4 regions of the Lentibacillus sp. Marseille-P4043 genome follow, and region 1 is predicted to be linked to each of the others. Evidence: riboswitches for the same ligand, from Rfam matches in the RefSeq annotation. Region 1 holds a riboswitch; each other region holds the start of a gene.
What was found. Region 1 has a riboswitch for cyclic di-GMP ahead of C8270_RS00750 (hypothetical protein). Riboswitches for the same ligand answer to the same signal wherever they lie in the genome.

Region 1 (5,042 bases):
AAACGGCTTTTATCTGAAGAGGAAGAAAAGCTCATCGCTGAATTAAATAAAGATGGTTTATCTGCATGGAGCAGTTTATATGATTCCGTTGTCTCGATTATGACGATTCCATTCACAGATAAAGATGGAAAAGAAACAGAATTGTCAGTTGGTCAAGCTATGAACCGGATGTATACGGATCCAGACCCGGAAGTACGCAAAACACTGTTTGGAAATTGGGAAGCAGCATGGACGAAATATGCACCAATTTTTGCCGATACCATCAATCATTTGGATGGTTATCGGATTACGTTGCAAGAGGCACATGACCGCAAGAATTATTTGGACGAACCATTGGAATATAATCGTATGTCTAAAGAAACGCTTGATGCGATGTGGTCAGCAGTTGCCGCTAATAAACAGCCTTTCATTGACTTTTTGAATCAAAAGGCTGACCTATTCGGTATGGAAAAACTGGGCTGGCAAGACGTGGATGCTCCGGTAGCATTAGGTGATGAGAAACCGACCCGATTTACATATGATGAAGCATGTGACTTTGTGATTGACCATTTCGCTTCCTTTGGTTCAAAGCTTTCAGGTTTTGCCAAACATGCGCTTGAAAATCGTTGGGTAGAGGCAGAGGATCGTCCAAACAAACGACCAGGTGGGTATTGTACAGGACTTCCAGAATTTGAGGAATCACGAATTTTTATGACATTCACTGGTACGCCAAACGATACTAGCACACTAGCCCATGAACTTGGTCATGCGTTTCATAGTCATGTTATGAAGGATTTACCTTATATAAATCAAGGGTATGCCATGAATGTAGCGGAAACGGCAAGTACATTTGCAGAAACAATTATCGGGAATGCAACGGTAGAAAATGCAAAAAACGCTGGGGAAAAAATTGCCTTATTAAATTCCAAATTGGAAAATGCTACGGCAATGTTTTTAAACATTCATGCACGATTTTTATTTGAAAATGCCTTCTATAAGGAACGAACAGAAGGGATTGTTTCGGAAAAAAGGCTGAATGAATTAATGGTTCAAGCACAAAAGGATGCATACAACGATAGTTTATCCAGCTATCATCCGCATTTCTGGTGCAGCAAATTACACTTCTTTATTGATGAAGTGCCGTTCTACAACTTCCCTTATACGTTTGGTTATTTGTTTAGCTTAGGAATTTATGCCGAATACTTAAAACACCCAGAAGGCTTTGAAGAAAAGTACATTGCTCTATTAAAAGATACAGGTTCTATGAAAGTAGAAAATTTAGCAGAAAAACATTTAGGTGTTGATGTAACCAAACAAGATTTCTGGGCAGCAGGAATTCAATTAATGGCAAAAGATGTGGATGAATTTATTCGTTTGACAAATGAAGTAGGTAAAAACTAAAGAATAGGAATGGTGCTTGTCGGCATTAGGGACAAGCACTATTTTTTATGGCTTTTTACCAAGTATTTGCGATGGATTTGCCTTATTAGTGTGGCATGGATAATATATGTGTTGTTTAATAGATCAATGATTATTTTTCAATAGAAGGTTTGAAGCTCACATCTACTGAAATAGGGACATTGTGGGGAGAATATATAAATGGAACAGCCGTTGATAAGCGGGACGTGGGGACAGGTTAGGTGTCCCGCGCGGCAAGCTTGCCACTATGCCAATTCAGCCTGGGACAAGAAACCTGTCCCCGCGTCCCATATATCCAATTTTGGAAAAAAACTCTATAATCGACAAAAATCGACAAAATGTTTATAATGATATAGTAATATATGAGCATGAGTTTAGTCCTATGTTTATAAAAATTGAAAAAGGTAAACTTATCGAAAGGTAAGGACACAAAGCTACGAGTCTAAAATCCCTATGGATAATGATAGTCGGGTTGCCAGTATTATGTGAAGGATTATTTGGTTATCCCTGTCTACATATGGGATAGTCTTTTTTTATGCTCTTACGAAAAAACCATACAAACTGCAACAACGAAATGTAGCGGATTATAGGAAAAAAGGAGGATTAGAGATGATAGTTGTAGATAAAAAGAAATATAAAATGGCGGTAAATGAACCCGTCAAGGAAGTACATGTACAGGTGCATGGATTGATGAGAGAGGAAGATGTAGAAGGTTATATGACAGATTTACAGGATACAATTAATAAAGTATCAAGACAAAATTATACATTTGTTGTCGATGCAACTTACCAAACGCCGGTTCCATCAAAAGTGGTACCACAGTTGGAAGAAACGATGCAATTTTATTCCACCTTGGGTTTTAAGGATGTCCTTGTAGTAAATCCTTCATCTAAGATTGCTCAAGTGCAAATTAGGAATGTACTTGAAAGAATAGATTTCTCAGGTACAATTGTCGATGATGTACCTCGTTCTGTGTAATGTTAGGTTTCTAATTAGGAATTTTTAAATGTGAAAGGAAGTTAATAAGTGCAAACAACATTAGAGTTATATACATACGAAATTATAACGAAGGAACAAACAGATTTAATTCAGAGAGCAGCTGAGTGTCTAGCACGTTCATTTGTTGGAGTGGATGTTTCAGGCAAATGGGTACAGGAACCGATGGTAGGTCAGTTAAATATAAATTATGAAGATTTCTTCGAGTTTACCAAGGATTATTTAAACACTATAGTTGATCAGGGATACTGCGCAGTCGCTCAAGATAGTAATAATGAGGTTGTCGGTGTCTTTGCCGGTGATACAAATGCGCCAGAGATTATCGGGGAAGATGTATTTGAAGGTTCTTTTTATGATATGAATGTTATTGTGCATGCTTTGGAAGATGTGGATAAACGCTTCTTGGAGGATTATAAAGAACGAAACGGAAAAGAACTTAATGACGGAGAGATATTCCACCTATTCATGATAGGGGTAACAGCTGAACATAACCGTCACGAAATTATTCAGCAATTAGGAAATAGACTGATAACAAAGGCATCTTCGCAAGGGTTGAAGGCTGTTTTGGTTGAAGCGACAAATCCGAAATCGATACGTGTTTTGGAAAAGTATCATAATATGAAGAAATACACAGATGTTGAAGGAAATTATATTGTTCATAAATATCAAGATAATAGTAGGTTGAATGATATTCCTTTAAATACAGCCGATGGAACTTATGTATTGATTAGGGAACTTTAAGATTTTCATTATAGATCGAATCAAATAATAAAAAAGCAGGGGATTTATTAATCATGGAAGCCATAATGTTAGTTATTATTGTTATCTTATTGGGGACAACAGTGTATTTTGCTTATCAATATTTTTCACTGAAGCATCAACCCCATATAAATAAAGAAATCTTAAATGGAATGAGAGAAATATCGGCAGGTAATATCGGTAGTAAAGTTGATGAAAAAAGCGCCGATCATACTGTATTTAATCAACTAATCGAATTCTTTGGCCATGTAAGGGAGAAGTTTCATTCATTTTCAACAAGTGTTCATAAAAAAGGAGAAAATCTTGCTGAAGTCGGTGAATACGCAACCGAGAAAGCCGATATTGTAAGAGCAGCAATCGATGAGGTAGGTAGAGGATTAAAGAAACAATTAGTAGCTACAGAAGAAAGTACAATGTCTATGGAAGAAATGACACAGTCTATCGAAGATCTTTCGGTGAGGTCAAATCAAATTTCGGAACAATCGAATACTACCTTAGAATTGACGCAAGAAGGAAATGTAAAGCTAAAAGATTCTTTGGAGAAAATGGGGCAGTTTAATCAAACGGTAAATACAACATTTGGTGCAATAAATAAACTTGGAGAAAGTTCTCACGAAATCGATACGATTGTAAAAGTGATTACAGGGATTTCAGAACAAATCAATCTATTGGCATTGAATGCGACAATAGAAGCAGCACGTGCAGGTGAGCACGGTAAAGGCTTTGCGGTTGTTGCCGACGAGGTACGAAAATTGGCTGAACAATCTCGTCAGTCTTCTTCTGAAGTATCAGATATTGTAAAGAATATACAAGGAGAAACGGAAATAGTAGTTAATTCGATGCAACAGGGAATAGAAGAATTTAAAGATGCAAATACGACCGTTGAAGAGATTGGAACTATGTTTGAAAAGATTCTATCTGCTACAAAGATTATTGCTGAAAACAATGCAAATTCTTCTGCAAGTACAGAAGAATTATCTTCTGCTTCTCAGCAGATAATGGCATCAATGGTAGAGATAACTTCTATCTCTCAGGAATCTGTTGAAATGTTCGAGGAACTTGTAGAAATTAGTGATGATGAGCTAGATACAATACAAAAATTAGTTCAGGAAGCAAAGAGCCTTTCAGAATTAAGAAATGACGTCAACAATATACTATTAGATGGTGCTGGAACAGAGGAAGCTTAAGATGGATCAAGCGGTGGAAGATAAGATCAGTCGAACAGCATAAAGATCGTTGATATAGATAAGAATGCTTCTCATAAGTTGATCAAACTTGTGAGAAGCTTTCATTTGTAACTTTATAGGTGTGAAAATCATTTTTTATAAAAATCTTTCAAAAACAGCAGTTGTTGTAGAAGGAATGGTATTCAATCGGAAAGGGAGTAGTAATGTCACAACAAGAGCAATGGAGATCAAAAATAGGATTTATTTTAGCAGCAGCTGGTTCGGCGATAGGGCTTGGGGCTATTTGGAAATTCCCTTATGTTGCCGGAACTGGTGGTGGGGGAGCTTTCTTATTCATATTTTTAGCTTTCACACTAGTTTTGGGAATGCCCTTATTATTAGGAGAATTTATGATAGGAAGAATGGGCCAAAGTGATCCTGTACAAACATATGGCAAACTAGCATCAAAGAAGTGGAATATTATAGGGAAACTCGGTGTCTTTACAAGCTTTGTACTTCTATCGTTTTACAGTGTTGTAGGTGGATGGATCATTTTATACATTGTTAAAACTTTGAGCGGCGAATTAAATGGATTGACGCAGGATCAGTATGGGGAGCTATTTGGCAAAATTATTTCTAACCCGTTTTCCGTGATTGCGGCCCAGCTTGTTTTTATGCTCATCACAATTCTTGTCGTTTCTCAAGGTATTCAAAAAGGTATTG
Region 2 (5,042 bases), 2.2 Mb from region 1:
AATAGTATCCATCGCTTTATCTTCACTTGGCGTTTCAACCATTTCTATTTTCATATGCCTTGTAAAAATGGCTTTATGTTGCTGGAAAACCGTTAATACAAGTGCATCGCGATCCCAGTGGATAAGTAGGATGTGCTCCTTTTCATCCGGCTGATGCAAATAATAATATCGGTAAACCGCTAGCGATGTAAGATCCGCAACTACTGGTTTCAGTCCAACTTCTTCAAAAATAGCTACAAAGGCCGTTATTTTCTCTTTGGGATACGCAAATAATAAAATCTCTCTATTTTCCCTATCATTGTCCAAAAATTCAATTGCTAAAGCAGGATTTGCAAATGGTAAATACAAGCTATTACCAATTTGTGTATTTACATATCCCATTGCTTCTTCTTTGGATAATGCTGCAGGAATCTGTAATTTCCGAACAACTACAGTATCGTCTGGAAGCGAAAAATACAGCTTTTTTCGCTTCCATTTTTGCTGATGTACAAGAAGATTTACCGCTTCTAAGAAAGCAGATTTGTTAGCAATTGTTCCGTCTTTTATTGTACCGTTTGGCAATTCTACTTCCCCATATGTAACTAAACCACTGCTGGAAGCATTTTTATGAAATGTATAACGTAACGAATGATTTGTGATAACCATATTTACTCTGCCATTATTCATCAAACCCATGTTGTCACCTGCTTATAAAAGATTTAAATACCAGTTTAATAGAGAGTCACCGTAAAAATAGGTTACAATTGCCGCCACAACTATATATGGCCCAAATGGAATAGGCTGTTTACGTTCAATCACCTTAAATAGGAGCAACAGCATGCCGATAAACGCACCAATCACACAAGCGAGGAAAAACGCTAGTAACACCTTTTGCATTCCCAACACAATTCCTAGAACTCCAAACAATTTCATATCCCCCGCTCCCATACCGCCACGGCTAACAAGGATTACAATCGCAATAACAGCAAAACCAATTAAGGCTCCAACAATTGCTGACCACCACGGATCAAGGGGTTCAACGTATCGCATCACGATAAAAAGTGGTAAAAAGAACAGTAATAGCTTATCGGGGATCAACATGTATGTAATATCAGAAACGAAAATAATGATCAACATCGACATCAATAATAATGCCATGATTAACTCCAAATGCAAACCAAATAAAACGTAACTACATGCAAACAGAAATCCAGTTGCTATCTCGATTATGGGATAAATCGGGGATATTTTTACCTGACAATGCCGACATTTCCCTAGCTGCAGTAGGAATGATAATACAGGGATAAGCTCATACCAGGAAAGCGTTTGTTTGCATTGTGGACAGATTGAGCGATCATTTGCAAAAGGCTGTTTCGTGGGTAAACGTAGACCAACGACGTTAAAAAATGAACCGAAGATTAAGCCCAATAGGAAGAATAAAAAAATTAGCGAAGTGTCCATTCACAGTTCTCCTTGCAATAATATAGTGAATAAAACGCCCTGTCACAGTCGGTGCAAGGCGTTAAAATATTATGATTACGATTCGTTAATTAGTGTTAATCTTCGGATGGCTTTCCAATATCACTTGTGTATTCGAATGTTCCATCTTCATTTTTCTTTACAGTACCCTCACCATATGTTTCTTCTTCTTCACCAGGAACTTCTGGAATTTCTTCTAAATAACCTTCATCTTTTAATTCAGAAACCTTCATATCATCACTAAACTCACCATTAACATCAGCCAACCTTGCAGCATTTAATATTAAATCAATATTGGCTTGTTTAGCATCGTTTTCTGATTTACTGATAACGTTCCCAACTGCTGGAATCGCAATCGCTAAAATAATTCCCAAAATAACGATGACTGCTAGTAACTCTACCAACGTAAATCCTTTTTCCTTTTTCAATATTTTCTTCATTCGTGCAAACACAAAAATCCCCACCTTTTTATAATGATAGAAAGCTATGAGAACTTAATTAGTCGGTTGCACTACTCACTCCTGACTATCCAAAGTGCCCAGATTAAAGATAGTCTATCATCGCGCCCTACTTTAGTCCTATTAAGATTATAATTGATTACTAGACAAAAATCTATATTATTCTATTGAATATTTCCAAACAGCGAAAACATCGGAATAACCACTGCCGCAATAATACTGCCGACAATTACGGTCAGGATAATAATCATAATTGGTTCGATTAATGTTTTGATTCGATTGGACAATTGTTCCACTTCTTCTTCGTAAAATTCTGCAGCCTTTGACAACATATGGTCTAAAGTCCCGGTTCTCTCCCCAATTTGAATCATTTGGATGACTAGTGCAGGAAAGGCCCAATGCTTTTTCATTGGTTTTGTAATCGATTCGCCTACTTCAAGGGATTTACGTGCCTTTTCAAGCACATCTTGCATGACACGGTTTCCAACAACCTTTTCAGTTATTTCAACAGATTGTAAGATGGGTACGGAACTATTAACCAACGTACTCAGTGTTTGTGTCATACGGACTAATGCCCCTTTATGCACGAGTACACCAAGAAAGGGGAGTTTCATTTTTATCACATCAATACGATAAATGAAAGCATTATATTGCATAAGATACTTATATACTAGTAAGCAAAGTACAACTAAAACGAACAATAACCACCAATAAGAACCTGCCCAATCACTTAAGGTCATAACGAATTGCGTGAAAGCTGGTATTTCCCCGCCAAAGGAATGAAACATACTAACAAATCGTGGTACGACAAATACTAATAAAAATAAACTAAGTAAAAGTGTTATAACACCAACAACACTTGGATACAATAGCGCAGAAATAACCTTTTGTTTGTTTCGGTACGCTTTCTCATAATAATCAGCCATTTGATTTAAAATTTCATCTAACTTTCCACTAGCTTCTCCTGCACGGATCATGTTAACAAGTAGTGTTGGGAAAACTTTTGGATGACGTTCTACAGCTTGGGAAAGGGCTTGTCCCTGCTCAAGCTGCTTGTTAATATCTGTAAGCGCGTTTTTTAATGAATAATTTTCCGTTTGCATCATCATCGTTTTGGTAGCGTCTGAAATAGAAATCCCTGCATGAATTAACGTAGCATATTGCCGAAGAAAGATAACAAAATCCTTATTTTTGATCTTTTTATTTAAAATAATGTCTTTGTTCCATGGTTTGGTTTCATCGATAGCAAAAATGATCAACCCGTTTTTCTCCAGTTGAAACAGTGCAGCTTTTTTGGAATCCGCTTCAATTTTCCCTGTTATTTTTTGCCCCGAAATTCGTTTGCCAGTATATTGATAGTTCATCTAATACAAACCCCTCTCCTGCATAAAAGGAGCAGCTGTTTCATAAGCGATTTTATCTTCTTGAAGCAACCGTTTTAGATCCATCTCAAGTGTGTGCATTCCTAGTTCTCTCGACGTTTGCAACACATTTTGGACTTGAAACAGCTTTTCATTACGAATTAAATTTTTCACTGCTGACGTATTGATTAAAACTTCTGTAGCAACAATCCGTCTCATATTGTCTTTTTTCATTAAGAGCCGTTGCGAAATAACGGCTTTTAAGACCGTCGATAATTGAATTCGCACTTGAGTTTGCTGTTCCGCTGGGAAGACATCAATAATTCGTTCGATTGTTGATACAGCGTCTTGCGTGTGTAAAGTTCCTAATACTAAATGTCCAGTCTCTGCAGCTGTAATCGCTGTTGAAATTGTTTCTAAATCACGCATCTCCCCAACGAGAATAACGTCAGGGTCTTGACGCAAACACGCTACAAGTGCACCCTGAAAACTATTAGCATCAAAACCAATTTCACGTTGATCAATAATAGATTGATCATGTTCATGCATATATTCAATCGGGTCTTCAAGCGTAATAATATGCTTTTTTAATGTTTTGTTCATGTAATCGATCATCGAAGCTAGGGTTGTACTTTTCCCACTTCCTGTAGGACCGGTTACAAGTATTAACCCTTGTGGCTGATAAATTATTTCTTTCATAATCGACGGTAAATGCAATTCATCAATTGACGGAATTTCCGTCGGGACGATCCGGATAGCAAGTGACAATGCACCTCTTTGATAAAATGTATTGATTCGAAACCGTGATACATGACTAATTCCATAGGAGAAATCCAATTCACGCTGTTGCTCCAATTGAGACCATTGGTTATCAGGAATGATCGCTTTGACAATTTGTTCCGTGTCAGACGGTTCCAATTTTTTTGTAGCTTGCTCCGTCAACTGTCCATTTATTCGAAAAATAGGGGCCTTTCCAACCGTTAAATGCACATCAGATGCTTTTTTTTGACATGCATCAATTAACCATCTATCAAACTGCTCTTTCATTCTTTTACCCCCTTACACCCTAATCGAAACCTGCAAAATTTCTTCCATTGTTGTTAACCCTTGTTTAATCTTGTCTAACCCATCCTGAATTAAAAATGCCATCCCCTGTTCTTTTACATAGGATCGAATATCAGTGATTGATTTGTTATTCAACAACATACTTTTTATTGTTTCATCAACCACCAATACTTCTTGAACTGCTAATCTGCCCCGGTAACCACGCTGGTGACAGCTACTGCAGCCTTTTCCATAATAGACATGCTCTACATCCACACAATTTTTCGAAAAAATCTCTGCTTCCATTTTGGTTGGTTCCCGCTTTGTCGCACAGTCCCGACAGATTTTACGGACTAAACGCTGGGCTACGATACCAGTCAATGAGGAGACAACTAAATAGGGTTCAATTCCCATATCAATTAATCGTGGAACAGTATCAATGGCACTATTAGTATGCAATGTACTAAACACTAAGTGCCCTGTTAAAGACGCTCGAATTGCAATTTCGGCTGTTTCCTGGTCACGAATTTCCCCAACCATGATAATATTTGGGTCTTGTCGCAAAATAGAACGCAAACCACTAGCAAACGTAAGCCCGATTGCACTATTAACTTGGACTTGGTTAATTCCCTCTAACTGATATTCAACTGGATCTTCAACTGTAATAATATTAACGTTTTCTGTATTCAACTGGTTGATTGAAGCATATAATGTTGATGTT
Region 3 (5,042 bases), 1.0 Mb from region 1:
AAATTTACTCCCTTTGTCTTTCTCTGACTGAATGGAAATTGTTCCGCCTAATGATTCAATCTTATTTTTAACAACATCCAGCCCAACACCGCGACCGGATATGTCAGAGATTTCGTCTGCTGTACTAAAACCAGAGGACATAATAAACTGGTAAGCCTCTTCATCTGCTAGCGATTTTGCCTGTTCAGCAGTAACTAACCCATTGTCGATTGCTTTTGCTAATACTTTTTCACGATTAATTCCCGCTCCATCATCCTCTATTTCGATGAATACATGGTTACCACTTTGAAATGCACGTAAAATCAGTTTTCCCTCATCTGTTTTACCAAGCTTTTGTCGATCTTCTGGTGTTTCAACCCCATGATCAATTGAATTACGAATCAAATGAACCAAGGGATCTCCTATTTCATCAATCACCGTTCGATCGAGTTCGGTTTCTGCCCCGATAATCTCCAGGTTAACCTTTTTATCCAAATCTTTGGCAAGTCCTCTAACCATTCTTGGAAAGCGATTAAACACTTGTTCAACGGGAACCATTCGCATCGTTAAGATCAAGTTTTGCATGTCCTCAGAGACTCTTGACATGTGCTCAACTGTATCCTGTAGATCGTTGTGGTCTATCTTCGTAGAGATGTCTTCCAATCTACCACGATCAATGACTACTTCTTCAAACAAATTCATCAGATCATCGATTCTGTCAATATTTACACGAATTGTCTTTTGACCTGGTTTGTTATGGGACTTTGCGGATTTAGTTGTCTTTTCCTCTTCCTCCTGTTTATTTTCTTTTGGATTATTAGGAGTCTCTTTACTTTCAGTAGGTAAAATTGATATCTCCACTCGTTGAACCTCGGAAACTTTGTAAATCATTGCTTGAATTTCTTCTTTTGCCATAGTTGAAAGAAGGATAACCGAAACGTCCTGTTCAAATTTCTCTTCCTCTATATCTTCAACTGGGGGAATCGATTTAATCACTTCACCACTATTTTCCAACACATCAAAAACCATATACATACGAGCCGCTTTTAACATACAGTCCTCTGTTAATGAAATGGTTACTTGAAACACATTAAACCCTTGCTCTTTGGCTTGATCGACAACCGTCATCTGGTACTCATCTAAATCAAAACTGACTTGCTCTGTTGCTACATGTGTACTTGGGGCAACAACAGTTTGTCCTTTTTCAAATTGCTCTAATTGACTTATAAGAGTTGAGACATCCTTCTTGCCGTCTTCTCCTTCACTAATTGCGTCAACCATTTCTTCCAAATCCTCTGTTGCTTCAAAAAGAATATCAATTAATTCAGAAGTTACCTCTAATTGGCTGTTTCTAATTTGATCCAGTACGTTTTCAGTCTGGTGTGTTAAAGAAGCAATATCGTCAAATCCCATGGTTGCAGCCATTCCCTTTAATGTATGGGCAGAGCGAAATATTTCATTTACAATAGAAAGATCGTGTGGCTGCTTTTCTAATTCAAGAAGATTGTCATTAACTGCTTGTAAATGCTCACGACTTTCATCTAAAAACATAGTTATGTATTGATTGGTATCCAACAGTAGACCCTCTTTCTATTTCATTAATCAAGTAACAAATAAAGATCCATCTCTCCAACTTTCTCAAACATCACCGTCACTTGAAGGGCCCTTTTATGTCCTGATAAAGTCATCGTCCCTTCAATAATTGTTGGTGATGTGATATCAGTATGAAGATCTTTTTCGACAATGTTGGTTGACATGCCTCCTGCAATCATGTTCCCTAATTCACCACTAAAGGATGAAAGCATTTCCCCTTCTAATGGCATACCAAACATTACTTCACCAATCGCGCTAAAAATACTTGTGTTTCCTGATAAAACCAACTTTCCCTTTACATCGCCAGTAATACCAATTAAGACCCCATATTGAAGATGCAAGTCTTGTTTTAATAAATTTGGTTGTTTTATCTCATGTGCTACTGGTACTACATTACTCAATGATGACAGCGTTCCGTTCAGCAATTCCGTTACAGCTTTAGCGTTTCCAACCGTCGTATTTACCAAAGTGACACTCCTTTTTGATTTATGTATTTTGATAAAGTGTAAAAAAAAGGGCTATTCCAGGTTATAGAATAGCCAAATAGATTTAAAAATCATAGATTGGTAGCCAGGCGATCATTGATGCAAGATCATATAAAATGTCCATTCAGTAGACCCTAGGCTTTGCGTCCTATCCTTTCGAATAGTTTGCCTTTATTATATACGACTTTATTACTAGTTCTAAAGTAATGATAAATTAACTTACGACAAAATTCAACAAATTTCTACATTTGGGCACAAAAGTGGAAGCGACCGTTTAGCGACGTACGGACTGGACTGAACCGTAGGAGATAAAGGAAACACGGTGAGCGAGAGCGAGGCGATGTTGACTTATCGTACGGAGGTGAGGGAAGTCTCGCTAGTCGCTGGGCGCTGGAGCTGGACGTGGCTCGTCATACCCGAGAACAAATTGGAGCCAAATTTTACACTTATCTCTTAAAAAATTACTGTTTTCCATTATCATCTTCATCATCACTTAATTCTAACTCGTGATTTGGCAATATAAGGACTTCTACCCTCCTATTCTTAGCTCTATTCTCATTATTTGTATTAGGGACTATTGGCTGGTATTCTCCAAACCCTTTTGCACTAAACCGTTCAGGGTCCAATGTGTCATTTTGCAGTAACAGTTTCATATAATTAACAGCCCGCATGACACTTAATTCCCAATTTGATCCATAATCACTCGTTTTAATTGGACGGTCATCCGTATGTCCACTTACAACAATTTGGTGTGGTGGATCCGTATGTAAAAATGTTGATACCTCTTTTGCAATCCGCTTCCCAGCATCATTTACAGTGGAACTTCCAGAATCAAAGGTGACGTCATTTAAGATCGTAATTAATAACCCATCATCTGTTAATTTTGCTCCTAATGATTTAGCGAGGTCATTATTTGTTATGTATGCATTAATTTCATTCTTTAAATTCTCTAACTGTTCCCGTTCTTGCATTTGCTCCTTCTCATTGCCGGTGTCCTTTTCATCTTCATCCGTTTTAATCGTTTCACCTTCAGAATCGGTTGGTCCGGAACCTTTCTCCATGAACCCGTCACCACCGGAAAATTCACTTTTGAAAACCTGCGAAAGCTGTTCATATTTTTGTGAATCGATTTCACTCATGGCAAATAGAACGATAAACAATGCAAATAAAAGCGTTAGTAAATCCGAATAAGGTAACAACCATGACTCATCAACTTCATGCTCTTTACGCTGTTTCTTCCGTCGCATAGTCATCCTCCTGATTGAGTTTTGCCAATTCTTTCTGAGATAGATAAGAACTTAACTTATCTTTTACTACTTGGGCAGATTCACCATTGGTTATCGACAAAATGCCTTCTATCATGATTTGTTTTAACTTTACCTCATCTTTAGATTTCTCTCTTAGCTTGTTTGCAAACGGATGCCATAAAACATACCCTGAAAAAATACCAAACAATGTCGCTATAAACGCAGCCGAAATAGCATGACCTAAAACATCGATATCGTTTAAATTACCAAGAGCAGCAATTAAGCCAATTACGGCACCTAGCACTCCTAATGTCGGTGCATATGTACCAGCTTGTGAAAATACTTGAATCCCTTTTTGGTGCCTTTCTTCCATTGCATCAATTTTCTCTAACATCACATCTCGAATAAAATCAGGTGACTTCCCATCAACTACTAATTGTAAGCCCGAAGCTAAAAATGGATCACTTACTTGATCAATTTCACTTTCCAGCGATAATACACCTTCTCTTCTTGTAAGATCCGCCCAATTTGTAAATGTACCTATCACATTGTGAATTGTATTGCCATGCTTCGCCTCGGTAAACAATATCTTAAACAGTGCTGGTACTTGTTTAATTGTACTCATTGGAAAAGCAATACATACAGATGCAGCAGTACCTACAAAAATAATTAATAATGCGCCTGGATTGATTAATGCTGCAGGGCTAACCCCTTTTAACACCATCCCTACCCCTATGGCTATAATGCCCAATATAAGACCAATAAATGACGTTTTATCCACGTCTCCAACCCCCTTAGTTTTATGGTACCATCTATGTTTCCAGTCCATTCGACAAACAGCAATTGGCTATTCTTAAGAAAAGAATAGCCACATCGTTTCATATGAATTCAACCAAAATACTAGATTGTTAAACTCCAGACTTCAAGGTGCAACTCTTAACATAGATGTTTATTCTGAAGATATAGTGATATAGTTCTTTTGTAATAGTACTATATTACTTGTAATAGTAAACAAAATCCCTAAAAAAATCAATCATGATATTCAAAAAAAGATGATGATTTTAAAAAACAACTAGATACTTTCTTGCATCGTGAAAATCCGCTACAATAGTAACTAGGAGTGATAAACATGACGAAAAAGGACATTGAAGCTAAGTTAGCAGAGCTAAAATCAGATTATGCTCGTATCCAGGGTGATGCCGAGAAGTTAACCTCTTTTGGCGGGAATACAACTACAGCAGAGAAAAAACTCATCGAATTAGAAGAAGAAATGGCAGAACTTAACCGCAAACTAGATGAAATAGAATAACAAAACAGTGCAGACCAATTTACTTTGGTCTGCACTGTTTTTACTTTCCATTTCCATTATTACCATTGTTTCGTCGGGTTTCTAATTTAGCTTGGATTTTTTTATCTTGTGGTGCAAGACTAACGACGATGTCTCCGACTTCAGGCGTTGTTTTCATCTCTTCTGAATAAAAGATAATTTTCCCTGATGGTTTAATGTAATACAACAAGACAGCCGCTTCGTCTCGCTCTCCTTTATATTGTTTATAATTATACTGCTCAGTTAAAGTTGTTTGTCTAAATACATAGCCAGATCTTATATTTTGATTTAAATCTTCAGTCGAAACTTCCTCACCAAATAAAATACGTCCGCCGATTTTATCAACAATATCATTTGTTTCACTATCGATTTGTTTATATGGGCTTACTTTATAGACATTGGTTCGACCGT
Region 4 (5,042 bases), 1.3 Mb from region 1:
ACAGAAACGTCCTTTATTACGGACGTAGAAGAAATAGTAGATATTCTGTATGATATGGGGCAAGTGTTTTTATATGATACTTCTGCCATATATTCACATGAACTTACGTTTCATCACCATAATGATCTTACATTTCACAAATACACTCAAGGCTTTCCCATACTGTTGACAGACACCGTTGCAAAAGAAATGAGAATTGTTGAAGATCAAGATTACCGATATCTAGATTACCTATCTAATTTTGATAAAGTTCTTTATGTAAAAGAAGAAAACTTAATTGACTTACTTAAATTAGACTATGAATTAGGTGCAACCAGAAGTAAATTTTTAATTGCTAGTGATCGGGCCTTTACGAGCATTCAGCTGCTAAAAGAGCAAGTTAAGGTTGCAAAACAGCACTTTTCGAAATCGGAGCAGATGATATTTTCAGCATTTGATTCCTTTTTCTTAGAGAATGGAAATACGAATAGAGGGGAACTATCTTTACTTTGGGTTTCCACCATCATTGAACAATTACCGGGAAAGACAACTGTAACATTTGTTGGAATGGATCACGGTTTATACGACTTTGTAGATAGGAGCTATTTTACCACAAGAAAGACTAGCCCCTTTTCAAACGTTATTACATTCCTAAGCAATGATACTCTCCTCCAGAGTTGTTACAGAAACAACCCTAATCAAGAGGCCCTAGCAAAGTTAATTCCTATCTACAGAAGTCCGGATAGGAAAACGTGTTATTTCAGAAAGGTGAATAAGGTATTGAACCTGAACCAACAAAAAGAGAAAATCGGTAACAAAGAATTCGAGCAACTGGTTGCAAATGATGAAATTGAAATTATATATTAGAAATTAGGGAATACACGAAGAGGGAATTCTCTTTTTTTGTTTTCTATAGGGGTTTCCGGATTGGCACTAATTCAGCATGTGCGATTAACATTAATAAGTAACATTAAACCAAGCTATTGACACGGATGCTGCTGTGTTTTCAGTAAAATAACCCCTTAAGTAAAACCAAAAGGAAAATTGGAGATTTAATCCTTATTCAAAACTCCCCATCCGTCCAAAATGACTTTAGCATCCTTATTTAAATAATTACCAATATCATTTCGAATAAACAGTTTAGGAGAATCGTTTGTCGCCATTTTAAGGCCTTTAATATTAAACGTACTGGCATAGGTATTAATCGTTTTAACTTTGGCGATTTCTTGTCTGGTTAGTGGTTGATATCCAGCCTGTAACATATCTGAGATAAAATTAAATATCTCTCTAGCATTTTTATTTAGCTTATGCTTATGTTCTTCTAATTCACTTAAATTGCTTTCAATATATTTTCTAGCAGAGGAGAACTCAAATTCTTCCGTGCAAGTATTTACTTTATTGATAACTTCGTGTAGTTGCATCGTTTTTTATCACATCTTTCTATCTGTTTTTGGTGATTTCGTACCCCTTAGCAGAATACATAACTACTTTTGCCAAGGGGTCAAAATCATAATTTCCTTTAACGCGACTATGATTCGGCATGGTAATGTTGAGAAAAGCTATATTCGGTTGTTTTTGCTTATATACTATAATAGCTTCTTGGCCATCAGCTACTTCTATAACACCTTGAAAATCAGTGTCATAAATCTTGAATGATACTACTCAAGATGTTCCTTGTCCCTCTGATTTCACCATTCGCTGGTATTTTATAATTAATTCATCTAATTCTTGGCTGCACTTTAAAGTTTTTTTACTGTCAATACCGAACTTTTTGGCTGCTTTTACCATCATTTTTCTTTTACGATTAATTAACTTCAGTAGGTACCCTGTTGTTTCTTTTCTATTTATAGTAATCATCACGCAATCTCCTTCAATCTCTGATGTGACACTTAAAAAGGCGAACCGTAGAAAATAGGCTCACCTATTAAGAATAGATTACTTCGGTAACTAGGCTACCATAACTAAAAAGCTTTAGGTCCTTGGCTTTGCGCCCTTATCTTTCAATAAGTTTGCCATTATCGGATAAACTATATAGATAGTCCAATTGAACTATGTTTTACCTATATTATCTATCGGCGGAAATAACAACTTTATAAAGGGGTTTTTCAAGGGACATGGGGACAGGTTAGGTGTCCCGGGCTGTATCCCGCGTCATACGTGGATTTTCCCCTGGGACAAGAAACCTGTCCCCATGTCCCACTGCCCATGTCCCGCTGCAAATATGTCACTAAAATGTCGAAAATTGGCTGTTTTGTGACTTTCATTGGTTTTAGTGACATTAACCTGTATGTTTCGACAATAACTGCCATTATTCATTTAAATGTGAGTCTGTTCGTTATAGACTTCGTGGGGTTTCGACAAATAAAACACCCCTTTCTAAAATCCTGTCGCCTTGACAGCGTTTGCGATAATAGAAGTAGAATAGCTATTACTTTTGCAAAAAGCCGGCTTTTTAGAAAGAGGCTGCTGATGAATCCAGCGATCAAACTAACTTTTGAAGAAATTGTTAACCAACATGAGGGGAGAATTTACTACTATATCCACAAACTAAACATCAACGATCCTCACCAAGAATTTTATCAAGAAGGCCTTTGTGCATTGTGGAGCGCCTGTGAGACGTATCTGCCGGAAAAATGTCTGCTTGATACATACCTCAACTACACTATCCGCAATCGTTTAGTCGATTTGCTACGGAAAAAGCAACGAGAGCAGAAACACGATAAATTTGTTTACCAAGAAGAAACGAAAATGATGGAAAGTGGTAATCGCTGTAATCAGATGAATCTGCCTGTTGATAAGGACCCGCCGATACCTAATGAAAACTTGGAATTGTGGGCGCAAGTAAAGGCACAGCTAACGGAAAATCAATGGAAGTGGATTGATTTTTATATATTGCGGGATTTGTCGATCAAGGAAATTGCGGAACAGGAAGGTGTCACCGTTGATGCTGTTAAAGGCTGGGCGCGGCAAACCAGGCGTAAATTGAAAAACAATCGGATTAGAAAGCTGCTGTTGCATTGTCTCCATTGCGATGATATGGATCGTATAATCGCAGTTTGATAGAGGGTGTCCGTCCTTGTGGGTCTGTTACCACTGGGGCGGGTGATCTTCTTTTTTTATTGTTCACAAAGTTGTCACAGAAAATTGTCACTTTTATAACAAAAGATGACACTTAACTAGGTACTTCGTTCGATTATAGGAGTAGAGGGGATACTAAAAATAGTTCAAAAGTCATTTTCGGATATGGAAATATTTTTTGTAAGCGATTTAGTTATTAATGTTCCTTCCCTTATGTAGAAAATATTCTAGTATCATTTGAAAGCGGGCTTTTGAGAAAAGAGGAGAAAATTGAATAAGGATAACAAGGTATCATTTGAAGAAATTTTCAAGCAGAATGAGCGACGGATTCATTACCAGATTCACAAGCTACGTATTCAGGATCCACATCGGGAATTTTATGTAGAGGGGCTATATGCCATGTGGTTGGCTTACAAGAAATACAGGCCTGATCAGGGTTTGATGTCGACCTACTTCAACTACACGATTCGGAACCGTTTAATTGATATGCTCCGCAAGAAAACGAGAGAACAGGACCACAATAAATATTTCACCCAAGAAGAAGAGCGAAAAGCGGGTAATGGTAACCGTTCGCGCAAGGATCTTATTCCCATTGTGGATACTTCCGGTATAACTGTGACAGATGATGCACTGTGGGATGAGATAAAAGCAATGCTTACGGAAAATCAGTGGAAATGGGTGAAATGCTATGTCATTGACGACATGCCACTAAAGGAAATTGCGGAACAAGAAGGTGTCATAGTAGACGCGGTCAAGAGCTGGAGTCGAGAAGCCAGAAAAAAACTAAGGAACGCAGGAGTAAAAGAAGCACTGATGTGAGCATGGGGGTGGGACGTGGGGACAGGTTAGGTGTCCCAGGCGATTTTGGCGCGGGGCATGGCTTGGCGGGTGGGACAAGAAACCTGTCCCCATGTCCCACGAACGGGACAACAGCGCCCATGTTCCATTATTTTTGAAGGGATGGATAAGGATGAATTATATTAAAGAGATTAATGCGTTTTATGATCGGGTGGAGCGTACTCCGTTGTCTGCGTCGGCAATTGTTTTGTGGTATACCTTAATGCATATGAATAATAAGGCGATGTGGATCGAGGAGTTTACGGCGGCTGGACCTGTTTTGCGTTTTAAATCGGGGTTAACGGAGAGTTCATTCAAGCGGGCTAGAGCTGAGTTGAAGGAGAAAGGCTATATCACTTATACGTCACGTGGCCGGAATCAAGCACCGGCTTATCGGATGATTCGACTGGATTTGGCTGGGGCTGGTTGTGGTGCAGGGACGATGACCGCTGATGGAAGGGATGGGAGCTGCTTGAAGGCCGAGCAGGTGGACATGCGTGCGGACCAAATTACGGATGGCGGGACAGACCAAGTTACGGTCGGGAAGACGGACCAGACTATGGATGTTGGACTGGACCGGGGTGTGGATGTAGAAGCGAACCAGAACGTGGACCGGGAGATGGACCGGATCACGGACCATTTTACGAACCAGAACGTGAACCGTGATATGAACCAGAACGCGGACCACCTCGCGGACCACCTCGCGGACCACCAAGCGAACCGAACTGCGAGCACATTAATTAAACATAAACAAAACATAAATAAAACAAAACAAGACGAAACAACTGCTGCTGAAGATGCATTTGTTTTTTACCAAGAAAACTTTGGCGTGATCAGTCCGTTTGTATCGGATTCGTTGTTGAATTGGGTAAATGACAGCGGCGAGCCATTGGTAATGGAAGCGATGAAACGTGCGGTAGAGCGTAATAAATTGAGCTGGCGATATGTGAAAAGTATTTTGCAAGCATGGGATCGAAAAGGGATATCGAGTGTAGAAGATGCGAAGGCAGAGGAGGTAGCTTTTCAGAATGAACGGAAGCAGCAGAGCCGTAGGAATGGGCTACAGCAGAATGTGGAAGTGGTACCGGATTGGTTCTGGAAGCGTCAACAGGAGGATGCATTGAAGGCGGAGAAAAAGGAACAGCAGC

Region 2: another riboswitch for cyclic di-GMP. It lies ahead of C8270_RS11235 (prepilin-type N-terminal cleavage/methylation domain-containing protein); the one in region 1 lies ahead of C8270_RS00750 (hypothetical protein).
Region 3: another riboswitch for cyclic di-GMP. It lies ahead of C8270_RS05980 (chemotaxis protein CheX); the one in region 1 lies ahead of C8270_RS00750 (hypothetical protein).
Region 4: another riboswitch for cyclic di-GMP. It lies ahead of C8270_RS07050 (aspartyl-phosphate phosphatase Spo0E family protein); the one in region 1 lies ahead of C8270_RS00750 (hypothetical protein).

The regions. Positions count from the first base shown of each region.
Region 1 covers NZ_LT984884.1:145,576-150,617, reverse strand. Annotated here, with positions in the region: gene C8270_RS00755 (M3 family oligoendopeptidase) at 1-1,380, shown strand, start outside; cyclic di-GMP riboswitch class I at 1,792-1,878, shown strand; gene C8270_RS00750 (hypothetical protein) at 2,008-2,376, shown strand; gene C8270_RS00745 (hypothetical protein) at 2,425-3,135, shown strand; gene C8270_RS00740 (methyl-accepting chemotaxis protein) at 3,189-4,340, shown strand; gene C8270_RS00735 (sodium-dependent transporter) at 4,544-5,042, shown strand, end outside.
Region 2 covers NZ_LT984884.1:2,306,160-2,311,201, reverse strand. Annotated here, with positions in the region: gene pilM (type IV pilus biogenesis protein PilM) at 1-675, opposite strand, end outside; gene C8270_RS20760 (prepilin peptidase) at 688-1,137, opposite strand; partial or broken gene C8270_RS20755 (prepilin peptidase) at 1,174-1,440, opposite strand; gene C8270_RS11235 (prepilin-type N-terminal cleavage/methylation domain-containing protein) at 1,536-1,910, opposite strand; cyclic di-GMP riboswitch class II at 1,951-2,035, opposite strand; gene C8270_RS11230 (type II secretion system F family protein) at 2,081-3,280, opposite strand; gene C8270_RS11225 (type IV pilus twitching motility protein PilT) at 3,281-4,324, opposite strand; gene C8270_RS11220 (GspE/PulE family protein) at 4,337-5,042, opposite strand, start outside.
Region 3 covers NZ_LT984884.1:1,173,183-1,178,224, reverse strand. Annotated here, with positions in the region: gene C8270_RS05985 (chemotaxis protein CheA) at 1-1,554, opposite strand, end outside; gene C8270_RS05980 (chemotaxis protein CheX) at 1,578-2,039, opposite strand; cyclic di-GMP riboswitch class I at 2,135-2,237, opposite strand; gene motB (flagellar motor protein MotB) at 2,519-3,304, opposite strand; gene motA (flagellar motor stator protein MotA) at 3,282-4,085, opposite strand; gene C8270_RS05965 (SE1832 family protein) at 4,434-4,613, shown strand; gene C8270_RS05960 (cation:proton antiporter) at 4,654-5,042, opposite strand, start outside.
Region 4 covers NZ_LT984884.1:1,412,688-1,417,729, forward strand. Annotated here, with positions in the region: gene C8270_RS07040 (hypothetical protein) at 1-846, shown strand, start outside; gene C8270_RS07045 (hypothetical protein) at 1,032-1,400, opposite strand; gene C8270_RS07050 (aspartyl-phosphate phosphatase Spo0E family protein) at 1,642-1,836, opposite strand; cyclic di-GMP riboswitch class I at 1,919-2,003, opposite strand; gene C8270_RS07055 (sigma-70 family RNA polymerase sigma factor) at 2,449-3,039, shown strand; gene C8270_RS07060 (sigma-70 family RNA polymerase sigma factor) at 3,328-3,876, shown strand; gene C8270_RS07065 (DnaD domain-containing protein) at 4,082-5,042, shown strand, end outside.